4 regions of the Streptomyces sp. NPDC017943 genome follow, and region 2 is predicted to be linked to each of the others. Evidence: riboswitches for the same ligand, from Rfam matches in the RefSeq annotation. Region 2 holds a riboswitch; each other region holds the start of a gene.
What was found. A riboswitch is a leader RNA that binds a small molecule or an ion and turns the genes downstream of it on or off. The one in region 2 is predicted to bind cobalamin.
Positions count from the first base shown of each region.

Region 1 (5,805 bases), on a different contig from region 2:
TGAAGTCCAGACCGCTGAGCACGGCCGGGCCGTCCTCGTAGGCGAAGGAGGCGCCCCGCAGGGCGACGAGGGCTGGCTCGCTCACAGCGGCGGCCTTTCCAGGAGGAAGGTGAGGGCGGCCAGCACCGCGAGCAGCAGGCAACTGACGGCCGTGAAACGGACGGAGACACGCGCCTCGGGGACCAGGACGCGCAGCGTGCCGTCGTAGCCGCGCCCGGCCAGACCGGCCTGGAGGCGGGAGGCCCGGTCGAAGGCCCGCACGAACGCCGTGGCACCGAGACCGGCCAGGGAGCGCCACTCGGCGCGGCGGCCGGTGTGACCGAGCCGGGCCGCCTGGGCCTGCCGGATGCGGCGCACGGAGTCCAGCAGCAGAAAGCTCATCCGGTACGTCACCAGCGCCACGTCCACCACGGGCGCCGGGACCCCCGCGCGCACCAGGCGCGGCAGCAGGTCGGACATGGGCGTGGTGAAGGCGAACAGCAGCACGCCCAGCGAGGCCGCGGAGGTGCGCAGCATCAACTCCCCGGCCCGCAGCGGACCGTCGGCGGCGAGGGAGACGAACCCGCCCGGCCCGCCGACCTGCACCAGCAGGGTCAGCGCGCCGGTCGCGCAGAAGCCCAGCGGCACCCGGTAGGCCCGCCACAGGCGCCGCCCGGGCACACCGGCCGGACCGAGCAGGAGCACGACCGCGGTGGCGAGCACCAGGGCCGCGCCCGGCCAGGGCGGCAGACAGACGGCCAGCACGGTCAGGCCCAGTCCGAGCACGGCCTTGTCCACGGGATGACGGCGGCGCCAGCGGCTGCTGTGCGCCGCCGCGTCGATCGGCAGCACCCGGGCTCAGTCCTTCGCGGAGACGGACTCCCCGGCGGCCGGGGGAGCGGCCGCCGCCTCCCGCTCCAGCGCCCGCTGTTCGCCCTGCCGTCGTCCCCGGCGCAGCCCGAAGTAGTAGGCGAGGACACCGGCGCCGAGCGCGGCCTGGAGGGAGAACAGGACCGACTCGATCTCCCCGGACGGCGGTTCGTACAGGGGGGAGAACCACGGCTCGTAGTCGGGCTCGATCTCGGTGATCGCCGTCTCGGCCTCGGCGTCGGCGCCGGTGAAGGGCTCCTCCTTGTGGTCGCCGAGGCCGAGCACGAGCGGCAGCACGGCGAGCGCGGCCACGACGAACAGCAGCAGCAGGTTGATCTTCGTGTTCCGGCTCATCGGGCCACCGCCTCGGTCTCGTCGCGCGTCTCCTTGGCGGTGAGCAGCACGCCGAGCCGCGTCAGCTCGCCCTTGCTGGACTGCACCAGCAGCCGCATCACGAGGACCGTCAGCAGTCCCTCGCTCACCGCGAGCGGGATCTGCGTGAGGGCGAAGATGGAGCCGAACTTGCCGAGCGCGCCCAGGAAACCGCTGCCCGGGTCGGGGAAGGCGAGCGCCAGCTGCACGCTGGTGACGCAGTATGTGGACAGGTCGGCGACGAACGCGCCGCAGAACACCGTCACCATCAGCGGCACGTCGAACCGCCGCAGCAGCTTGTACACGGCGTACCCGGCCCAGGGCCCGACGATCGCCATGGAGAAGACGTTGGCGCCGAGCGTGGTCAGCCCGCCGTGGGCGAGCAGCAGCGCCTGGAAGAGCAGGGTGATGGTGCCGAGCACGGTCATGACGGGCGGCCGGAACAGGATGGCCCCCAGGCCCGTGCCCGTCGGGTGGGAGCAACTGCCCGTGACGGAGGGCAGTTTCAGCGCGGACAGGACGAACGTGAAGGCGCCGGAGGCGCCGAGGAGCAGGGTGCTCTCGGGGTGCTCGCGCACCTCACGGGTGAGTGACCGGACCCCGTGGACGACGAACGGCGCCGACGCGACGCCCCAGGCGACCGCGTGCGCCGGAGGAAGGAAACCCTCGGCTATGTGCATGGCTCAGCAGACCCTCTCCAGCACCTCGTGGATGGTTGACGCGCCTTGGCCGGTCTCCTGGCTGACGGGTACCACCGCCCGGACTCCGCCTTCCCGGGTCACAAGGACCCAGTGGCTGCCCGCGAGGGCCGGAGCCGGACTTCCCGATTCACAGTGGCGAGGGCCGCACCGGCATCACACCGGATTTCCCGTTCACCAAGGCCAGGTGACAATAAGGCCCGGATCAGGACGAGCACAACCCGCACCCGGGGGCGCGCGAGGGGCGCCCCCTCGCACACCGGCGCACCTGGGGCTCCGCCGGGGGAACGCCTCGTGGGTCAGTCGTCGCCCTCGTCCCCGCCGTCCTCGGCCTCGCCGTCCCCCTGCTGCGCGGGCGGTTGCTCCTGCTCCGGCTGCTCCGCCTCCGCCGGTGGCTCGGCGCCCGCGTCCGGCGGGGGTGCGGTGCTCTCGGCGGCCGGAGAGGGCGGGGCCTGCTCGACCGGCGTCGTGCCGGGCGGGGTGACATCGGCCACCGTCCCGGTGGCCGGCGTGGCGGCGGCCGGGCCGGAGTCCGGCCGCGATCCCGACGCCGGGCCGGAACTCGCCGCGGCGGTGGGGGTGCTCGCGGTGGGCGAGGGGCCCGGGTCGGTGCCCTCCGTGGCGGTGTCGTCCGGCGAGAACCACTGCATGCCGATGAGCATCGCGGCGACGAACAGCGCCGCGGCCGCGACCGCGGCGACGGCCTTCGAACGGTTTCCGCTCCCCCCGCCGCGTCGCCCACCGCGCCCGGGACGCGCCGCCTGCGCCGCGCGGGCCGCGCTGCGCGACCCGGGTGCCGCCGGCAGCGCGTACGTGGTCGGGCTGCTCGCCCCCGCGCCCGCAGGGGTGCCGTGAGCGGCCGGTGCGGGCCGGGGCCGGGACCGCCCGGGCGCCGACATCTCCGGCAGCGGCTCGGGCAGCCCCCGCCAGGCGCCGCCCGCGAACCACTCGGCCGCCTGCTGCGCGGTGGGCCGGTCCTCGGGCTGCTTGGCGAGCAGGCCGAGCAGGTAGTTCTCGAACGCCGGCGGCAGACCGGAGACGCCCAGCTCGCGGGGCGGCACCGGAGCGGCGTCGAGGTGCTGGTGGAGCAGGGCGACGGCGCTGTCCGCCTCGAACGGGGGGCGGCCGCTGAGGAGCTGGTAGAGCACGCAGCCCAGCGAGTACATGTCGGAGGCGGGGCCCGCGGGTTTGCCCAGGGCGCGTTCGGGGGCCAGGTACATCCCCGTGCCGACGATCTGGCCGGTGGCGGTGAGCGCGGCGCCGGGGTCGTCCATGAAGCGCGCGATGCCGAAGTCGCCGATCTTCAGGGTGCCGCGGGCGTCGAGCAGCAGGTTGGCGGGTTTCACGTCCCGGTGCACGATGCCCTGTGCGTGCGCGGCGGCGAGGCCGGCGGAGGCCTGTGCCGCCAGGACCGCCACGCGCTCGGCGGGCAGCGCGCCCGACGTGGCGAGCAGCTGGGAGAGACTGTCGCCGTCGACGAGCTCCATCACCAGGTAGAGCCGGTTGTCGAACTCGCCGAAGTCCAGCACGCCGACCACGTGGGGGTGGTTCAGGCGCCCGGCGGTCTGGGCCTCCAGCCGGAACCGCGAGGTCGCGGTGGCGTCGGTGTCCTGGGGCAGCAGCAGCTTGACGGCCACCGCTCTGGCGAGCGTCTCGTCGTACGCACGCCAGACCTCTCCCATTCCACCGCGCCCGATCTCCACATCCAGCCGGTAGCGGCCCGCTAGCAGCACTCGTCCTCGTCTCACGCTCAGGGGAAGGTCCGCCGCCGCAGACCGAACTCCCCGCGCATGCACGGAGATTGCCGAGGGCTGCCGCAGCCGCCCCAGGATACTGGCGCCGCGCGCCCCCGCGATCCCCCGGCGGAGGCGGCCCTTCCACGCCCGGGAGGGCGGGCTGACCACCAGGGGCCGGACGCGGCCCGCGGCCCCGCAGGACGTGCTCTCGCGGTGTGGTGGCGGGGGCCTGCCGGCGGCCGGGGTGGGGCGGGTCGGCCCGGCGGTCGGGGGCCGGGTGGCCCGTCGTGGCCCGACCGGGGCCGCGGGCGTCACGGCGTAAGCCCCTGTGATCAGCGGCGGCCCGCGGGCCCCGTCAAGAGGCCCGGCGCCGTGGGGCGTTCAGTCCTCCGACGGGGCGAGCAGCACGAACTCCGCTCCCGCCGGGTCCAGGCAGACGGCCAGCCTGCCGACGCCCTCCATGTCCTGCGGCCCCATCTGCACCTCGCCGCCCTTCTCCGTGACGCGGGCGGCCGCGGCGTCGCAGTCCTCGACCGCGAAGACCGGGTGCCAGTACGGCCGTCCGTCCGTCAGCGTCAGGTCCTGCGCGTCCATCTCCATCAGCCCGCCGTGCATCCGGTCCTCGGGCAGGCCCGCCGGCGTGATGAGGGTGTACGTGCCCGCGCCGCCGGGCAGCGGCATGTCGCTGAACTGCCAGTCGAACAGGCCGCCGTAGAACTCCCTGGCCGCCGCCGCGTCGGTCGTGAACAGTTCGACCCAGGACAGCGAGCCCGGCTCGTCCACCAGGTCCAGGCCGGCGTTCGTCCCCGGCTGCCAGACGGCGAACTGGCCGCCCAGGGGGTCGCTGTACTGGGCCATCCGGCCCCACTCGTCGAGGTCCATCGGCTCGACCCGGACGGTGCCGCCCGCCTGCCGCACGGCCTCGGTCGTGGCGTCCGCGTCGGGGACGCTGTAGTACAGCATCCACGCCGGGCGCGCGCCCTCCTCGGTCAGCTTGCCGAGGCCGCCGACGACCTTGCCGTCCTTCTTGAACATCCCGCCCTCGAAGTCCTCGCTCTCGCCCATGGACTCGTACTCCCACCCGAGCACGGCGCTGTAGAACGACGCGGCGGCCCGGACGTCCGGAGCTCCGAGGTCGAGCCAGCAGGGTGAGCCGGGGGCGTACTCCGTGGTGATCATGGCGGTGCTTCCCTTCAGCGAGTCCTGGGCCCAGCGTGACACCGGGCACCCGGCGGCGCGCGCCGCCGCTCTCCACTCGGGGGACGCCGGGGGCCGGGCGGGGTGCCGCCGCGAGCACTGCGCAGGATCTCGGGGTGGGTCAGTGGACGGACAGGCCGCCGTCCACGAACACCGACTGGCCGGTGACGTACGCGGAGGCCGGGCTCGCCAGGAACACGGCCGCGCCCGCGAAGTCCCCGGGCAGGCCGTTGCGCCCGATCATGGTCCGGGCGGCCAGGGCCGCCACCGCCTGGGTGTCGGACTGCAGGCGGGCGTTGAGCGGCGTCATGACGAAGCCCGGCACGAGCAGGTTGCAGGTCACGCCGCGCGGCGACCACGCCTCGGCCTGGGAGCGGGCCAGCGCCTCCAGTCCGCCCTTGGAGGCGCCGTAGGCCCCGCTCTGGATGAACGCGCGATGCGCCTGCTGGGAGCTGATGTGGATGATCCGCCCGTAGCCGCGCTCCGCCATGCCGGGGCCGAAACGCTGACCCAGCCGGAAAGGGGCCTCGAGGTTGACGGCCATCGTGGCGTCCCAGACGTCCTCGGTGAGCTCGTCCATGGGCGGACGCAGGTTGATCCCCGCGCTGTTGACGAGGATGTCGGGTTCGCCGAACACCCCCACCGCGCCGTCGGCGGCGGCCCGCACGCCCTCCCGGGTGCTCAGATCCGCCGCGACCCAGGCGGCCCGGCAGCCCAGGTTCGTCAACTCGGCCACTGTTGCCGCGAGTTCGCCCTCCTTCCGGGCCACGATCACGACGCTCGCCCCGGCGCGGGCCAGCGCCACGGCGATGGCGCGCCCGATGCCGGAACTGCCGCCGGTGACCAGCGCGACGCGGCCCTCCAGGGAGAACAGTTCGGCGAGGTAGGCGGGCGGCGTCGGGGTGCTGTGCGTCGGCTGGTTCGTCATGCCGCCCCACTCTAGGTGGGGGCAG
Region 1 is NZ_JBIRHH010000002.1:623,915-629,719, reverse strand. Features, by position in the region: gene ACH4C6_RS07835 (energy-coupling factor ABC transporter ATP-binding protein) at 1-85, opposite strand, end outside; gene cbiQ (cobalt ECF transporter T component CbiQ) at 82-831, opposite strand; gene ACH4C6_RS07825 (energy-coupling factor ABC transporter substrate-binding protein) at 838-1,203, opposite strand; gene ACH4C6_RS07820 (energy-coupling factor ABC transporter permease) at 1,200-1,901, opposite strand; cobalamin riboswitch at 1,931-2,116, opposite strand; gene ACH4C6_RS07815 (protein kinase) at 2,219-3,652, opposite strand; gene ACH4C6_RS07810 (VOC family protein) at 4,037-4,834, opposite strand; gene ACH4C6_RS07805 (SDR family NAD(P)-dependent oxidoreductase) at 4,974-5,780, opposite strand.
Region 1: it holds a riboswitch for cobalamin, as region 2 does, so the genes downstream of both, ACH4C6_RS07820 (energy-coupling factor ABC transporter permease) here and ACH4C6_RS13045 (ABC transporter substrate-binding protein) in region 2, are expected to answer to the same signal.

Region 2 (5,805 bases):
CGGCCCCGCACACGGCGGCGAGGAGGGTGCGCGGCAGCCGCAGCTGCCAGACGATGCCGTCCCGCACGGGCGTCAGCCCGGACTCCCCGAGGCCGAGATGGGCGGCCACGACCGACCACACGTCCCCGACGCCGATGTCGGCGGGGCCGATCGTGATGGCCGCGGCGACCGAGACCACGAGGGTCACGGCTCCGGCCGCGCCCAGCGCGAGCCCGGCGGCGCGGCGAGGGCGGACGCGGGGGCCGGCCGGATCCGGGGCGGTCACCCGGCCAGCCCGAACCGGCGCAGCCCCGCGGCCACCTGCTCCACTCCCTCGACCGTGCGGATGGTCGGGTTCATGGCCTGCCCGCTGAGCAGCACGTACCGCCGGTGGCGGACGGCGTCCATGGTCCGGGTGACCGGGTTGGACTCCAGGAAGGCGATCTTCTTCGCGGCCGATTCGGCGGTCTGCGACGTGCGGGTCAGGTCGCCGATGACGAGGACGTCCGGGTCGCGGTCGGCGACCGTCTCCCAGTTGATCTGCGGCCACTCGTCGTGGGTGTCGTCGAAGACGTTCTGCGCGCCGAGGGCCCGGGTGATGATGCCGGGCGCGCCGCAGCAGCCCGCCATGTAGGGCGAGTCGGAGTTGGCGAACCAGTACAGGAGGGTGACCCGGGAGGCGTCGAGGCCCGCGGTGGCCTGGTCCATCCGCCGTTGCAGGGAGGCCACGAGCCGGTCGCCGCGTTCCCGCTCGCCGAACATCGCGGCCAGGTCGCGCACTTCCCGGTAGACGGTGCCGATGCCGAGGGGCTTGCCGCGGGAGCCGTCGCCGCCGGAGCTGTTGTCCTTGCCGGCGCAGTCGGACGGGGAGACGTAGGTGGGGACGCCGAGCTTCTCGAACTGTTCCCGGGTGGCGACGCCGCCCTTGCCGAGGGTGGAGACGAACGAGGCGGTCACGAAGTCGGGGTCGGCGTCCAGGACCCGCTCGAAGGAGGGGTTGTTGTCGGCGAGCCGCGGCACCTCGGCGTTCTCCTTCTCGAGCCCTTTCATCACGGGGTCGGTCCAGGTGGCCGTGCCGGCGAGGCGGTCGGCGAGACCGAGGGAGAGCAGGATCTCGGTGGTGCCCTGGTCGAGGGAGACGGCGTGCCGCGGCGGGGACTCCACGCGGACCTCGTGCCCGCAGTTGCGGAGGGTGACGGCTGTCTTCCCGTCATGGCGGCCGGAGGGTTCCGTGCCGCCGCAACCGGCGAGGAGCAGGGAGCAGACGGCGAGCAGGGCGGCCGCGCGGGCGGGTCGGGCGAGGGGCACGGGGAACCAGTCCTCGGTCGTCGAGGGCTCGGTCGCGGAGCCCGGTCGTACAGTGCTCCCCCGCCGCGTCGGCCGCGGGGGCCGCCAGCAGGTCTTCGGACTCGGGTTCGTCCGGATCGGGGCGCCTTCCCGGACACGCGGTGCGTCCAGTGGCCGAGGCCCCGCCCGTCCCCCTCACCGCTGCGCGTCAGTTCCGGATTCGCACCGGATTCCCTGACCCACGTACATGGGTTCGACTGGCCTCGGCAAGCTATCACGGGGGTGCCGGGGAATCACCGGGCTGCCCGGGCCGTTGACCGGGAACAGTTCCTTTGCGACTCCCGAGGAGGTCACCGGTGTACGGCGACGAGGCAGCGGTCCGCAGGATTCTCACCGAACTCGGCGACACCTGGGCCGTGGTGGGCCTGTCGTCGAACCGGCAGCGTGCCGCGTACGGCGTGGCCGCGACGCTCCAGCGCTTCGGCAAGCGCGTGGTGCCGGTGCATCCGAAGGCGGAGACGGTGCACGGCGAGCAGGGGTACGCGAGCCTCGCGGACATCCCCTTCGAGGTGGACGTCGTGGACGTCTTCGTGAACAGCGACCTGGCCGGCGCGGTCGCGGACGAGGCCGTCGCCAAGGGCGCGAAGGGTGTCTGGTTCCAGCTCGGCGTCGTCGACGAGGCGGCGTACGAACGGACCCGCGCGGCGGGTCTGGAGATGGTGATGGACCGCTGCCCGGCCATCGAGATCCCCCGACTGGGGCGGTGACGAGGGCCGTCGCCGCGCTGTAGGCGGCCTCGGTGGACCGCTTGGTGCCGGAGACGGAGACGCGGGCGTTTCGCCGAGCAGCGCCCGGGCGCGGCGGCGCGCTACGGAACGGGAGCTCCGAGGCCCTCCACGACCTCGGCGCCCGGCAGTTCGGCGAGGGCCTTGCCCGGGACCAGCAGCTTGCCGCGGCGCCGGCCGCTGCCGACGAGGACGTAGGGCAGGTCGACCACGGCCGCGTCCACGAGGACGGGCCAGTCGGCGGGCAGCCCGATCGGGGTGATGCCGCCGTACTCCATGCCGGTCTCACCGGTCGCGGTGTCCATCGCGGCGAACGAGGCCTTGCGGGCGCCCAGTCGGCGGCGGACCACGCCGTTGACGTCGACCCGGGTGGTGGACAGCACGACGCACGCGGCGAGCGTGGTCCCGCCGCCGCGCTTGCCCGCGACGACCACGCAGTTGGCGGAGCGCTCCAGCAGGTCCTGCCCGTAGTGCTCCACGAAGGTCGCGGTGTCGGCCCAGGCGGGGTCGGTCTCGACGTAGACGATCCGGTCGGCGGGGACGCTGCCCCGCCAGTGGCGTACGGCGTCGGCTACGGGGGCGGTCAGCTCGTCGAGGCAGGCGGGGGCGGGCCGGGCGTCGTCGAAGTGTCCGAGGGGTGCGCGCATGGCCGCACGCTAACAACACCGCGGGGCCCGCCGCCCGGGCGTCTCAGGAGACGGGCGGCACCGAGACGGCCATGACCATCTCCATCGGCACGTCCCCGGTGTTGCCGTACGTGTGGGGCACGCCGGCCTCGAAGTGGACGCTGGCGCCGGCGGGCACCCGGTGCTCGGCCCCGTCGACGGTGAGCGTCAGCTCCCCGGCCGTGACGTGCAGCAGTTCGGTCGTGCCGGCCGGATGCGGGTCGGAGGGGCTGCTCTCGCCGGGCATCAGCCTCCAGTCCCACATCTCCAGCGGCCCGGGGGCCTCGGTGCCGGCGAGCAGCCGGTTGTAGCTGCCGGCGTCGGTGTGCCACAGCCGGACGGCCTGCTCGGCGGGGACGACGCGGACGTTCGGGCCCTGCTCGTGGTCGAGGAGGGTGGTGATGCTGACGCCGAGCGCGTCACCGATCTTCACGACGGTGCCCAGGCTGGGGTTGGTGCGGGCCTGCTCGATCTGGATGAGCATGCCGCGGCTGACTCCGGCGCGGGCGGCGAGCACGTCCAGCGTGAAGCCGCGCACCGCGCGCCAGTGCTTGACGCTGCGCGCCAGGGACTGGGTCAGCAGGTCGAGGTCCGACACGTTCCGTCCAATATTCTGTATGACATAGTTCAGCGAGCTGCACTATGGTGTGGTTGACCTGATCGTCCACTGAACTGTACTGCGAGGCATCCGTTCCATGACAGCGCTCTTCGCCCTGGCCACCAGCCTGCTCTGGGGCCTGGCCGACTTCGGCGGCGGACTGCTGACCCGCCGCACGCCCGCGCTCACCGTGGTCGTGGTCTCGCAGTCGATCGCGGTCGTCGTCCTGGGTGCGGTCGTCGTCGCCACGGGCGGCTGGAGCGAGGCCGGGCCGCAGCTGTGGTTCGCCGTCGCCGCCGGGCTGGTCGGGCCGGTGGCGATGCTGGCCTTCTACAAGGCCCTGGCCCTCGGGCCGATGGGCGTGGTCTCGCCGCTGGGGTCGATCGGCGTGGCCGTGCCCGTGGGGGTGGGACTGGTGCTGGGCGAGCGCCCCGGCCTGCTGCAGTTCGTCGGGATCCTCGTCGCGGTCGCCGGCATCTGCCTCGCCGGCGGGCCGCAGTTGCGCGGCGCGCCCGTGCAGCGCCAGGCCATCGCCCTGACCCTGCTCGCGGCCTTCGGGTTCGGCGCGGTGATGGCCCTGATCGCCGAGGCGTCGCACACCCTGACCGGTCTGTTCCTGGCCCTGTTCGTGCAGCGGGTGACCAACGTGGCCGCGGGCGGGGCGGCCCTGTACGTCTCGGTGCGGCGCGGCGCCCCCGCGCTCCCGGCGGACGGCTTCCCCTGGCACGCCCTACCCGCTCTCGCCTTCGTGGGCCTGGCGGACGTCGCCGCGAACGGCACCTACTCGATCGCCGCCCAGCAGGGGCCGGTCACGGTGGCGGCCGTGCTCGCCTCGCTCTACCCGGTGGTGACGGCGGTGGCCGCGCGCGGTGTGCTGCGTGAGCGGCTGCGGGCGGTCCAGGCGGCGGGCGCCGGACTGGCCCTGGTCGGTACGGTCCTGCTGGCCTCGGGCTGAGCCCGCGGGCGGCCGGCCCGCCGTGCGGCTCAGGAGCCCGGTTCGAGCTCCGCGAGTCCGGCCGCGGCCTCCTCGGCCAGCTCCGACAGCGCCCGCAGCTGCTCGGGCGTGACCCCCTCCGGGATGGGCACCGGCGCCGGGGTGCGCAGCGGCGGCTGCCAGCCGTCGCCGGGGGTCCAGCGGCGTACGACGCGGGCCGGCGCGCCCGCCACGACGGAGTGGTCCGGCACGGCGCCCCGGACGACCGCGCCCGCCGCCACCACCACGTTCCGGCCGATCCGGGCGCCGGGCAGGATCACCGCGCCGGTGCCGATCCAGCAGCCCGGCCCGATCTCCACCGGCTCCATGCGCGGCCACTGCCTGCCGATCGGCTGGTGCGGGTCGTCGTAGGAGTGGTTCGTGGACGTGACGTAGACGTAGGGCCCGAAGTAGCAGTCACTGCCGATGGTGACCGTCGTGTCCGCGATGACGTGGCTGCCGCGGCCGAGGACCACGCCGTCGCCGATCCGCAGGATCGGGTCGGGACCGAGGTCGAGGTCGGGCATCAGGCCCGCGGTGAGGGTGACCTGCTCGCCGATGATGCAGTGCGCGCCGAGGCGGATCCACGGCTCGCCGAAGACCGTGCCGAGCGGGAAGGCGAGCCTCGTGCCCGTCCCCATCGCGCCGAAGCGGTACCGGCCGGGGTGCTCGGCGGTGACCGAGGCCGTCCGCTGGAGCCAGGCCCAGCCCGCGTGGACGGCGCGCTGCGTCAGGCCCCGCCGCCAGGATGAGAACGTGTTCTTGCGCTTCGGCACGGAAGTCACCGTACTCAGCCGGGCCGGCCCCCATGACGGAGAGGGCCTGTGATCTTCGCCCCACGGCGTGGCGTACGGTGCGGATCGGCAACGACGTCAGTGGAGGCGGGCATGGCACAGCGGGCGATGGTCATGGGGATCGGCGGCCGGGAACCGGAGATCGACGGGACGGCGTTCGTGGCGCCCACGGCCTCCGTCATCGGGGGCGTGACGCTGGGCGCCGGGGCGAGCGTCTGGTACGGGGCCGTGGTGCGCGGCGACGTGGAGGAGATCTCCGTCGGCGCGAGCAGCAACGTCCAGGACAACTGCACCCTGCACGCCGACCCCGGTTTCCCCGTGCGGATCGGTGAGCGGGTCAGCATCGGGCACAACGCGGTGGTGCACGGCGCGACCGTCGAGGACGACTGCCTGGTCGGCATGGGGGCGACGGTGCTGAACGGGGCGGTGATCGGTGCGGGCTCCCTGGTCGCCGCGCAGGCGCTGGTGCCGCAGGGGATGGTCGTGCCGCCCGGTTCGCTCGTGGCCGGGGTGCCCGCGAAGGTCCGGCGGGAGCTGTCCGAGGAGGAGCGGCAGGGTGTCACCCTGAACGGCACGATGTACGCCGAGCTGGCGAAAGCCCACCGGGACGCGCACGCGTAGACGGGACGGGGGGCGCGGCGTCCCTAGGAGGTCGGCGCCCCGGTCGCCTCCAGGTTCTGGCCGGCCTTCTTCGCCTTGCGCTTGAGGACCAGCATGGAGGTCA
Region 2 is NZ_JBIRHH010000003.1:788,409-794,213, forward strand. Features, by position in the region: gene ACH4C6_RS13040 (FecCD family ABC transporter permease) at 1-265, opposite strand, end outside; gene ACH4C6_RS13045 (ABC transporter substrate-binding protein) at 262-1,287, opposite strand; cobalamin riboswitch at 1,356-1,543, opposite strand; gene ACH4C6_RS13050 (CoA-binding protein) at 1,623-2,033, shown strand; gene ACH4C6_RS13055 (YbaK/EbsC family protein) at 2,135-2,698, opposite strand; gene ACH4C6_RS13060 (XRE family transcriptional regulator) at 2,742-3,314, opposite strand; gene ACH4C6_RS13065 (EamA family transporter) at 3,412-4,269, shown strand; gene ACH4C6_RS13070 (acyltransferase) at 4,299-5,063, opposite strand; gene ACH4C6_RS13075 (gamma carbonic anhydrase family protein) at 5,175-5,702, shown strand; gene ACH4C6_RS13080 (DedA family protein) at 5,726-5,805, opposite strand, start outside.

Region 3 (5,805 bases), on a different contig from region 2:
GACGTGCCCCTGAAGGTCCTGGACTCGCCCTACCGCGAGATCACACGGCCGGTCATCGAGTACGTCAAGAGCCTGCGCAAGGAGTCCCCGCGCGACGCGGTGTCCGTGATCATCCCCGAGTACGTCGTGGGCCACTGGTACGAGCACCTGCTGCACAACCAGAGCGCCCTGCGGCTGAAGGGCCGGCTGCTGTTCACGCCGGGGATCATGGTCACCTCGGTGCCCTACCAGCTGCAGTCCTCCGAGGCGGCCAAGCGGCGCGCCCGCAGGCAGCAGAACTGGAACGCGCCCGGCTCGGTGCGCCGGGGCCCCGCCCAGGTGCGGTCGAAGGAGACCACCGAGCACAAGCCGTGAGCCGACGGCTCGTGTGAAGCGGCGGGCGGCAGCCACGTAGACTGGTGGGCTGTCGTCCGGCCGCTTCCGTGCGGCCCGTCCCCCTCACGCGTTATGGAGTCACCCCGCCATGCAGGCAGAACCGAGGAAGTCGCTGGTGGGGGAGGAGTACGAGGTCGAGGTCGGCCCCGTCGCCCACGGCGGTCACTGCATCGCCCGCACCTCCGAGGGGCAGGTGCTGTTCGTCCGGCACGCGCTGCCCGGCGAGCGGGTCGTGGCCCGGGTGACGGAGGGCGAGCAGGGCGCGCGCTTCCTGCGCGCCGACGCCGTGCGGGTGCTGGACGCCTCCAAGGACCGCATCGACGAGCCCTGCCCCTTCGCCGGGCCCGGCCGCTGCGGCGGCTGCGACTGGCAGCACGCCAAGCCCGGCGCGCAGCGCCGCCTGAAGGCCGACGTCGTCGCCGAGCAGCTGAAGCACCTGGCCGGGCTCACCCCCGAGGAGGCCGGCTGGGACGGCACGGTGCTGCCCGCCGAGGGCGACAAGGTGCCGGCCGGCCAGGTCCCGGCGTGGCGCACCCGCGTCCAGTACGCCGTCACCGCCGACGGCCGGGCGGGCCTGCGCCGGCACCGCTCCCACGAGGTGGAGCCGATCGACCACTGCATGATCGCCGCGGAGGGTGTCAGCGAGCTGGGCATCGAGAAGCGGGTCTGGACGGGCATGGACTCCGTCGAGGCGATCGCCGCGACGGGCTCCCAGGACCGCCAGGTGATCCTCACGCCGAAGCCGGGCGCGCGGCTGCCGCTGGTCGAGCTCGACCGCCCGGTCTCCGTCCTGCGCGTCGACGAGCGCTCGGGCGGCGTCCACCGGGTGCACGGCCGTCCCTTCGTCCGCGAGCGTGCGGACGGCCGGACGCACCGCGTGGGCAACGGCGGATTCTGGCAGGTCCACCCGAAGGCGGCCGACACCCTCGTGACGGCGGTCATGCAGGGCCTGCTGCCGCGCAAGGGCGACATGGCCCTCGACCTCTACTGCGGCGTCGGCCTCTTCGCCGGCGCGCTCGCCGACCGGGTCGGCGACCAGGGCGCGGTGCTGGGCATCGAGTCCGGCAAGCGCGCGGTGGAGGACGCGCGGCACAACCTGGCCGACTTCGAGCGGGTGCGCATCGAGCAGGGCAAGGTCGAGTCGGTCCTGCCGCGCACGGGGATCTCGGAGGTCGACCTGATCGTCCTCGACCCGCCGCGGGCCGGCGCGGGCCGCAAGACGGTCCAGCACCTGTCGGCGCTGGGCGCCCGCAGGATCGCCTACGTGGCGTGCGACCCGGCGGCGCTGGCGCGGGACCTGGCGTACTTCGGCGAGGGCGGCTACCGGGTGCGCACGCTGCGGGCGTTCGACCTGTTCCCGATGACGCATCACGTGGAGTGCGTGGCGATCCTGGAGCCGGCGGGCAAGAGGGGCTGACCTGCCTTCCGGTTGCCGAGTTTCGGGCGGACCTCCCCACCCTCGGGCGGGCGGGGAGGCCGGTTCCATGGCGGCATGCCCTCAACCGCCAGCGCAGCGGGCCGGTGAGGGGGCGGAGTGCGGTTCGCCGGGAAGGAAGGTCACCTGCGGTGCGCCCGACCGGGGGTGGATGGTGACCTCGGCCGTCACGCCGTAGACCTCGGCGAGCAGTTCGGATGTGAGGACGCCGGCGGGTGGGCCCGAGGCGATGACCCTGCCGCCGCACAGCACGTACAGGCGGTCGCAGTAGTACGCGGCCAGGTTGAGGTCGTGCAGGGCGACCAGGACCGTCGCGGGCAGCCGGCGCAGGGTGCCGAGGACGTCCAACTGATGCCGGATGTCGAGGTGGTTGGTCGGTTCGTCCAGGACGAGGAGGGACGGTCGCTGGGCGAGGGCGCGGGCGATGAGGACGCGTTGGCGTTCGCCGCCGGAGAGCCGGTCGAAGGGGCGTTCGGCCAGGGTTGCGGCGTCGACCGCGGCGAGGGCCGAATCGATCAGGTCGCCGTCCTCAGGGGTGTCACCGTCCAGCAGCCGCTTGTGCGGGGTACGGCCCATGGCGACGACCTCACGCACCGTCAGGTCGAAGTCGGCGGCCGAGTCCTGGACCACCGCGGCCACCGTCCGGGCCAGCCGGCGCACGGGCAGGGACCAGGCGTCCGTGCCGTCGACGGCGACGCGGCCGGTGGCGGGGCGCAGGACGCGGTAGACGGTGCGCAGCAGGCTGGACTTGCCGCTGCCGTTCGGTCCGACCAGGCCGATGACCTTGCCGGGGCGTGCGGTCAGGGAGGCTTCCTCGACCAGGCGGTGCGCGCCGGCGGTGAGGGTGACCGTGTCGATGACGAGCTCGGTGCCGGTCATGGTGCTCCTCGGTCGGTGCTCCGACGGGCGTCGCGGCGCATCAGCCACAGGAAGAAGGGCCCGCCGCACAGGGCGGTGAGCACTCCGACGGGGATCTCCATGGGCGCGGCGACCACGCGGGCGGCGATGTCGGCCCAGATGAGGAAGACCGCACCGCCGAGTGCGGCCGTCGGCAGAACGCGGCGGTGGTCGCCGCCGACGACGAGACGGACGATGTGGGGCAGCATCAGGCCGACGAAGCCGATCGGTCCGCAGGCCGCGACCAGGACGCCGGTGACGAGGGAGAGCAGGACGAACATACGGGCGCGGAAGCGTGCCACGTCCAGCCCCATCGTGGTCGCCGCCTCCTCACCGGCGAGCAGCAGGTTCAGGTTGCGGGCCTGCACCATGAGCACGCCGACGCCCAGCAGTAGGGCGGTGCTGGGAAGCCAGAGTGCGTCCCAGTCGACGCCGCCCAGGCCGCCGAGGGTCCAGGCGAGGACCGCTCGGGCCTCGTTGCCCCGGTCGGTGGTGAGCAGCAGCAGGTTCAGTACGGCGGTGAGGACGGCGGCGACGGCCACACCGGACAGCACCAGCCGGGTCGAGGTGATCCGGCCGCCGGTGCGGGCGCTGGCGTAGACGAGCAGCAGTGCGCCGAGGGCGCCCGCGAACGCGGCGGCCGACAGCGACGCCGCCCCGAACAGGGCCACACCGAACACGATCACCACGACGGCGCCAAGGGACGCCCCGGAGGAGACGCCGAGCAGGTAGGGCTCGGCGAGCGGGTTGCGGATCAGGGCCTGCAGGGCGGTTCCCACGACCGCCAGCCCGGCACCGGCCACGGCGCCGAGGAGGACGCGGGGCGCGCGGACGTCCAGCACGATGGTCTCCCGCGCCCGCGACCAGTCCGGTTCCCCCCAGTCGGCGCCCAGGGCGTGCGTCACGATGCCCCACACCTGGCCGGGCGGTACCTGGACCGACCCGATGGCCAGACCGGCGGTGGCGGAGATCGCCAGGAGGACGGCCAGGACGAGGAGGGTGACGGGGAGACCGGCCCGGCCGTCCCGCCCGTCGCCCTGGCGCCGTTTTCGCACGGCGCGCTCGGTACCGGTCTCGACGACCGGGGCCGTCACGCGAAGCTCTCGGGGTGGATGCCGCGGGCCAGGTCCTCGACCGCGTACGCCGAGCGGATGCCGACCAGCGTCGCGGTCAGTGGCAGGACGACGAACCGCTTGTTCCTGATCGCGGGCACGTCCTCGAGGGCGGGTTGGGAGAGCAGGAACTTCTTCTTCTGCGCGACGCTCCCTGCGCCGGCGTAGTCGTAGATCGCGATGACCTCCGGTTTGCGCTCGACGACCTGCTCCCAGGAGACGTCGCCGAAGACGTCGTCGAGGTCGGCGAAGACGTTCTTGCCGCCGGCCAGCCGGATCAGTTCGGTGCCCAGGCTCTTGCCGCCCGCGGTGAAGGCGGACTTGTCGCCGCTGTCGTACACGAAGACGGGGACAGCGGGCTCGCCCTCGACCTTGGCGGCGGCTTTGCCGACGCGGCCCGTGAGGTCGGCGACCAGCTTGTCGGCCCGGTCCGGGACGCCGAAGATCCTGCCGATCGTGCGGATCTCGTCGTAGGTGTCCTTCATCGTCACCCGCTTCTTGCCGCAGTACTCGCGGTTGAGGTGGGTGTCGATGCCGGCGTCGGCGAACGCCTTGCGGGAACGGCCCTCGTTCTCGGCGAAGGCGCTGCCGTAGCCGCCGTAGACCAGGTCGGGCTCGGCGTCCAGGACCGTCTCGAACGACGGTTCCTTCTCAGCCAGTTCCGGGATCTCCTCGTAGTCCTTCTTCAGCTCTGGCAGCACGGCCGAGTCGGGAAAGGCGGTGCCGACCATGTGGTCCCCGAGGCCGAGGGCGAGCATGAGTTCCGCCGGGTGCTGGTGGATGGTGACGACGCGGGAGGGCGGTTTGTCGTACGTCGTCTTCACGCCGCAGTTGTCGACGGTGACGGGGAAGCCCGTGGACGACGCGGCCGTGGCTTTCGCGTCCTCGGTGGTGTCCTGCGACGAGCCGCAGCCGGCGGTCAGCAGGGCCGCGCACAGGGCGGCGGCCGCGGCCGTGGCACGCCGGGCGTAGTGCCTTCGGGCAGGCGGGAACAGCGGGGGACGGTCGTGCACGTGAAGCCTCCTGCGGAGTCCGCGCTCCTCGGATCGGGCCCGCGACAGGGCAGTCTCCTGACTCCCGGATCGACGCTCCCCCTTGCCTTCCCGCGCGGTGCGCAGTGGCGTCTTCAGGGGTGCACTCCCCGGTCACAGTGGCGGGACCGTGCCGGATTCGCACCGGCTTCCTGTCTCCCGTCGCGGCGATGACCCGCTGATCCTACGATCCGCCCAGCTCGCGTCAAAAGGGCGCGTATATCGGCGCGTACGCCCCCACGCCCTCCGTCATGCCTCGCGGACCGCTCGCAGCACCAGCCGCTCGGCGTTCTCGTCGTAGGGGCGGCCGTCGAAACCACCGAAGATCTCCACCTGGCCGAACCCCGCCTCCTCGGCCATGCGCCGTAGCTCGACCGCGCTGTACACGAACCACACCAGGGTCGTCCGCGTCACCCGCTCACCCCGGAGGAGAGCCCAGTCGCTGCGCAGCCGTGCCCAGCCGTCCAGCACGCTGTCCGTTCCACCGTGAGCCCGCTCACCCCTCGGACTGTGCGCCGTCAGGGTTCCGTCAAAGCCGGAGGTCTCGCCGTCAGGGAGCCGTCAACGACCGGTCTGATCCGGCCACGGATGCGCTTTTCTCGTGCTGTCCGTTCAACCGAACCTCACCTCAGGAGTTCGCGATGGCCGATCTGGCCTTCGTCGTCACCACGATCGCGGTGTTCGCGCTGGTGGCTCTTGTCGCCAAGGGGGTGACGAAGCTGTGACCGCCGAGAACATCGTCGGCCTCGTCGTGGCCGTCTCCCTGCTGGGCTATCTCGTCCTCGCCCTGATCTTCCCGGAGAGGTTCTGAGACAAGCGATGGGTCCCGTACTCGCGGGCGTGCTCCAGCTGCTGGCTCTCATAGCGGCGCTCGCGCTCGTCCACAAGCCCCTCGGCGCCTATATGGCCAAGGTCTACACCTCCGACAAGCACCGGCGCGTCGAGAAGTGGATCT
Region 3 is NZ_JBIRHH010000005.1:562,293-568,097, reverse strand. Features, by position in the region: gene ACH4C6_RS19455 (APC family permease) at 1-354, shown strand, start outside; gene ACH4C6_RS19450 (class I SAM-dependent RNA methyltransferase) at 464-1,792, shown strand; gene ACH4C6_RS19445 (ABC transporter ATP-binding protein) at 1,874-2,689, opposite strand; gene ACH4C6_RS19440 (FecCD family ABC transporter permease) at 2,686-3,801, opposite strand; gene ACH4C6_RS19435 (ABC transporter substrate-binding protein) at 3,798-4,832, opposite strand; cobalamin riboswitch at 4,883-5,006, opposite strand; gene ACH4C6_RS19430 (hypothetical protein) at 5,100-5,321, opposite strand; gene kdpF (K(+)-transporting ATPase subunit F) at 5,572-5,661, shown strand; gene kdpA (potassium-transporting ATPase subunit KdpA) at 5,670-5,805, shown strand, end outside.
Region 3: it holds a riboswitch for cobalamin, as region 2 does, so the genes downstream of both, ACH4C6_RS19435 (ABC transporter substrate-binding protein) here and ACH4C6_RS13045 (ABC transporter substrate-binding protein) in region 2, are expected to answer to the same signal.

Region 4 (5,805 bases), on a different contig from region 2:
CGTGAAGGACACCCTGATCTACCTCGTCATCGCGGTGGCGATCATCTACATCCCGATCAAGCTGGGCGGCTTCGACGAGATCTTCGCCAAGGCCGGTGAGGCGTACAGCCAGACCAACCCGGCCACGGGTGCGCCGCGCGGTGCGCTGACGCCGCCGGAGGCGGGCCAGTGGACGTACGCCACGCTCGCGCTGGGCTCCGCGCTGGCGCTGTTCATGTACCCGCACTCGATCACGGCGACGCTGTCCTCGAAGAGCCGTGAGGTGATCCGCCGCAACACCACGATCCTGCCGCTGTACTCGCTGATGCTGGGCCTGCTCGCGCTGCTCGGCTTCATGGCGATCGCGGCCGGCATCAAGGTGCAGAACGGGCAGCTGGCGATCCCGCAGCTGTTCGAGACGATGTTCCCGGACTGGTTCGCCGGTGTGGCCTTCGCGGCCATCGGCATCGGCGCGCTGGTGCCCGCGGCCATCATGTCCATCGCGGCCGCGAACCTGTTCACCCGCAACATCTACAAGGACTTCCTCAAGCCGGACGCCACCCCCGCGCAGGAGACCAAGGTCTCCAAGCTGGTCTCGCTGCTGGTGAAGGTGGGCGCGCTGGTCTTCGTCCTCACCATGGACAAGACGGTCGCCATCAACTTCCAGCTGCTGGGCGGCATCTGGATCCTGCAGACCTTCCCGGCCCTGGTCGGCGGCCTGTTCACCCGCTGGTTCCACCGCTGGGCGCTGCTCGCGGGCTGGGCGGTCGGCATGGTCTACGGCACCCTCGCCGCCTACGGCGTGGCCTCCCCGACGCAGAAGCACTTCGGCGGCTCGTCGAAGGAGATCCCCGGCATCGGCGAGATCGGCTACATCGGCCTCACGGCGTTCGTGCTGAACGTGGTCGTGACGGTCGTCCTGACCTTCGTCCTGAAGGCGGTGAAGGCCCCCGACGGCGTCGACGAGACCAAGCCGGAGGACTACACGGCCGACGCGGGCGACCCGGGAGTCCAGGTGGAGCTTCCGCCGGCCACCGCCGGATCGTCGCACTGACCCGAACGGCGCGGCACGCCGCGACCACCGAACGGCGGGCCGCCGTGACCGAACGTCACGGCGGCCCGCCGTCATGTGAAGCCGACACTCCGACACCCCCGCGACACTACATCTGGGGGTGCCACCCGGGCCCGGCACAAGATGTATGCTCATGCTCGCTGTCGCCGCAGGGGAATCCGGTGCGAATCCGGAACTGTCCCGCAACGGTGAACCCATGCCCCTCTGCGCGCATGACGGTCAGTCCGAGGACCTGCCGACAGTGCACCCGGCCGCCGGCCGGTGTGCCCTGACGTCCGGGCCTCGTGGAATGGGCCGGTGGACGCGTGACGCCGTGTGCGTCCGTGTGCTGCCCCCTGCCCTCGGCGAGGCCCCGTGCCGAGCGAGGGAGAGCCCCCGTGACCATCGCGCCAGCGGATCCGGCCGCAGCCGCCGAACCGGAGCAGGACGCTCCCGGTGCCGCGCTGCTGCGGACCCTGACCGAACTGACCGCCGACCTCCCCGACGCCGACCCCGGCCGGGTCGCCGCCGCCGCGCTGCGCGGCCGGTCCGCGCAGGCGGACGAGCGGGAGCTGCGGGACCTGGCGACGGAGGCGGCGGCGGGCCTCATCTCGGAGGACCCGGCCTACTCCCGGCTGGCCGCACGCCTGCTGACCATCGGCATCCGCGAGGAGGCCGCCTCGCAGGGGGTCACGTCCTTCACCGGGTCCGTCGCGGTCGGCCACCGCGAGGGGCTCATCGCCGACCGCACCGCGGAGTTCGTACGCGTCCACGCCCCCCGCCTCGACGCGCTGGTCGACGGCGCCGCCGACGACCGCTTCGGCTACTTCGGCCTGCGCACGCTGTACAGCCGCTACCTGCTGCGGCACCCGATCACCCGCAAGGTGGTCGAGACACCCCAGTACTTCCTGCTGCGGGTGGCGAGCGGCCTCGCCGAGGACGACACCGCCCGCGCGGTGGACGAGGTCGCGGCGCTCTACGGGCTCATGAGCCGCCTCGACTACCTGCCCTCCTCCCCCACCCTCTTCAACTCCGGCACCCGGCATCCCCAGATGTCGTCCTGCTACCTGCTCGACTCCCCCCAGGACGAGCTGGACTCGATCTACGACCGCTACCACCAGGTCGCGCGCCTGTCGAAGCACGCGGGCGGCATCGGCCTGGCCTACTCCCGCATCCGTGCCCGGGGTTCGCTGATCCGCGGCACCAACGGCCACTCCAACGGCATCGTCCCGTTCCTGAAGACCCTCGACGCCTCGGTCGCCGCGGTGAACCAGGGCGGCCGCCGCAAGGGAGCCGCCGCGGTCTACCTGGAGACCTGGCACGCGGACATCGAGGAGTTCCTGGAGCTGCGGGACAACACCGGCGAGGACGCCCGGCGCACGCACAACCTCAACCTGGCGCACTGGGTGCCGGACGAGTTCATGCGGCGCGTGAACGCGGACGCGCAGTGGTCGCTGTTCTCCCCCTCGGACGTGCCCGAACTGGTCGACCTGTGGGGCGAGGAGTTCGACGCCGCGTACCGTGCGGCCGAGGCGAAGGGCCTGGCGCGGAAGACCCTGCCCGCCCGTGAGCTGTACGGCCGCATGATGCGCACCCTCGCGCAGACCGGCAACGGCTGGATGACCTTCAAGGACGCCGCCAACCGCACCGCCAACCAGACGGCCGAGCCCGGCCACGTGGTGCACTCCTCCAACCTCTGCACGGAGATCCTCGAGGTCACCGACGACGGGGAGACGGCGGTCTGCAACCTCGGCTCGGTCAACCTCGGCGCCTTCGTGACCGGCGGGGACATCGACTGGGAGCGGCTGGACGAGACCGTCCGCACGGCGGTGACGTTCCTCGACCGGGTCGTGGACATCAACTTCTACCCGACCGAGCAGGCGGGCCGCTCCAACGCCCGCTGGCGCCCGGTCGGCCTCGGCGCGATGGGCCTGCAGGACGTCTTCTTCCAGCTGCGCCTGCCCTTCGACTCGCCCGAGGCCAAGGCCCTGTCGACCCGGATCGCCGAGCGCATCATGCTCGCCGCGTACGAGGCGTCCGCCGATCTCGCCGAGCGCAGCGGCCCGCTGCCCGCCTGGGAGAAGACCCGCACCGCCCGGGGCGTCCTGCACCCCGACCACTACGACGTGGAACGGACGTGGCCCGAGCGCTGGGCCGCCCTGCGCGAGCGGATCGCCGCGACCGGCCTGCGCAACTCCCTGCTCCTGGCCATCGCGCCCACGGCCACCATCGCCTCGATCGCGGGCGTGTACGAGTGCATCGAGCCGCAGGTGTCCAACCTGTTCAAGCGCGAGACGCTGTCGGGCGAGTTCCTCCAGGTGAACTCCTACCTGGTGGACGAGCTGAAGCGGCTCGGCGTGTGGGACGCCCGCACCCGGGAGGCCCTGCGCGAGGCGAACGGCTCGGTGCAGGACTTCGCCTGGATCCCCGAGGACGTGCGCGCCCTCTACCGCACGGCGTGGGAGATCCCGCAGCGCGGCCTGATCGACATGGCGGCGGCCAGGACCCCGTTCCTGGACCAGTCCCAGTCCCTGAACCTGTTCCTGGAGACGCCGACCATCGGCAAGCTCTCCTCGATGTACGCCTACGCCTGGAAGTCCGGGCTGAAGACCACGTACTACCTGCGTTCGCGCCCGGCGACCCGCATCGCCCGCGCCGCCCGGGCCACCGTGCCCGTGCAGGCCACCCCCGACCCCGAGGCGGTCGCCTGCTCCCTGGAAAACCCCGAGTCCTGCGAGGCCTGTCAGTGATGAGCACCCAGAACCTTCTCGACCCCGGCTTCGAGCTGACCCTGCGCCCCATGCGCTACCCGGACTTCTACGAGCGCTACCGGGACGCCATCAAGAACACCTGGACCGTGGAGGAGGTCGACCTCCACTCCGACGTCGCCGACCTCGCCAAGCTCTCCCCCGCCGAGCAGCACCTCATCGGCCGGCTGGTGGCCTTCTTCGCGACGGGCGACTCGATCGTCGCGAACAACCTGGTGCTGACGCTGTACAAGCACATCAACTCCCCTGAAGCGCGCCTGTATCTGTCGCGGCAGCTCTTCGAGGAGGCCGTGCACGTCCAGTTCTATCTGACGCTGCTCGACACCTATCTCCCCGACCCGGAGGACCGCGCGGCGGCCTTCGCGGCCGTGGAGAACATCCCGTCCATCCGCGAGAAGGCGGCGTTCTGCTTCAAGTGGATCGACTCGGTGGACAAGCTGGACCGGCTGGAGTCACCCGCGGACCGGCGCCGCTTCCTGCTCAACCTGATCTGCTTCGCCGCGTGCATCGAGGGCCTGTTCTTCTACGGGGCCTTCGCCTACGTCTACTGGTTCCGCAGCCGCGGCCTGCTGCACGGGCTGGCGACCGGCACCAACTGGGTGTTCCGTGACGAGACGATGCACATGTCGTTCGCGTTCGACGTGGTCGACACCGTGCGCAAGGAGGAGCCGGAGCTGTTCGACGACCGGCTGCGGCAGGAGGTGACGGACATGCTCCGGGAGGCCGTCGAGGCCGAGCTGCAGTTCGCGCGCGACCTGTGCGGTGACGGCCTGCCGGGCATGAACACCGAGTCGATGCGGCAGTACCTGGAGTGCGTCGCCGACCAGCGGCTGACCCGCCTGGGCTTCGCTCCGGTGTACGGCTCCGAGAACCCCTTCTCCTTCATGGAGCTCCAGGGGGTTCAGGAGCTGACCAACTTCTTCGAGCGGCGGCCCTCGGCGTACCAGGTGGCGGTGGAGGGCACCGTCGACCTGGACGAGGACTTCTGAGCCGGAGCGCTCGCACGGGCCTCCTGGGCCTCCCGGATCCGCCGGTCGATGCGCCGGTCGTGCACCAGGCCGATCACGGACGGGAGGACCAGGAGGACCAGCGTCCCGAGGACGAAGATCATGGCGATGAGTGTCTGTGTCTGGTTCGTGTCCATGGACACCACTGTCCCGCCTGATGCTCCTTACCGTCAGTGGCAGTACTGCCGTGGACCCTCGAATTACTGCCAGCGGCGAGGCACACTGGACGCATGCTGCAGAACGTGGCCGTCGCCCTGCTCGACGGTGTGAACCCCTTCGAACTCGGCGTGGTGTGCGAGGTCTTCGGCACCGACCGCAGCGACGACGGACTGCCGGTGTACAACTTCGCCGTCGCCTCGGCCGAGGGTCCGTCCCTGCGCACGAACACGGGCTTCTCGCTCCAGGTCGAGCACGGCCTGGAGCGGCTGGAGACGGCGGACCTCATCGCCGTCCCGGCCGGGGACGACTACTCCACGCGCACCTTCCCGCCGGAGTTGCTGGACGCCCTGCGCCGCGGCGTCGACCGCGGCGCCCGGGTGCTCAGCGTCTGCTCCGGCGTCTACGTGCTGGCCGCCGCCGGGCTGCTGGACGACCGCCGCTGCACGGTGCACTGGAAGCACGCGCGGGACCTCGCCCGGCGCTATCCCCGGGTGGCCGTCGAGCCGGACGTGCTCTACGTCGACGAGGACCCGGTGATCACCTCCGCCGGCACGGCCGCCGGCATCGACGCCTGCCTGCACCTGGTTCGCAAGGAGCAGGGCACCGAGATCGCCAACAAGATCGCCCGGCGGATGGTGGTGCCGCCGCACCGGGACGGCGGCCAGGCCCAGTACATCGAGCGTCCCCTGCCGCACTCCGAGGCGGACTCGATCGGGGAGGTGCTGGCCTGGATGGAGCGGCACCTCGACGAGGAGGTCACCGTCGAGCAGCTCGCCGCCCGGGCCCTGATGTCCCCGCGGACGTTCGCCCGCCGCTTCCACCAGGAGACGGGCACGACGCC
Region 4 is NZ_JBIRHH010000001.1:509,242-515,046, forward strand. Features, by position in the region: gene mctP (monocarboxylate uptake permease MctP) at 1-1,033, shown strand, start outside; cobalamin riboswitch at 1,172-1,306, shown strand; gene ACH4C6_RS02220 (ribonucleoside-diphosphate reductase subunit alpha) at 1,429-3,780, shown strand; gene ACH4C6_RS02225 (ribonucleotide-diphosphate reductase subunit beta) at 3,780-4,787, shown strand; gene ACH4C6_RS02230 (hypothetical protein) at 4,700-4,942, opposite strand; gene ACH4C6_RS02235 (GlxA family transcriptional regulator) at 5,036-5,805, shown strand, end outside.
Region 4: it holds a riboswitch for cobalamin, as region 2 does, so the genes downstream of both, ACH4C6_RS02220 (ribonucleoside-diphosphate reductase subunit alpha) here and ACH4C6_RS13045 (ABC transporter substrate-binding protein) in region 2, are expected to answer to the same signal.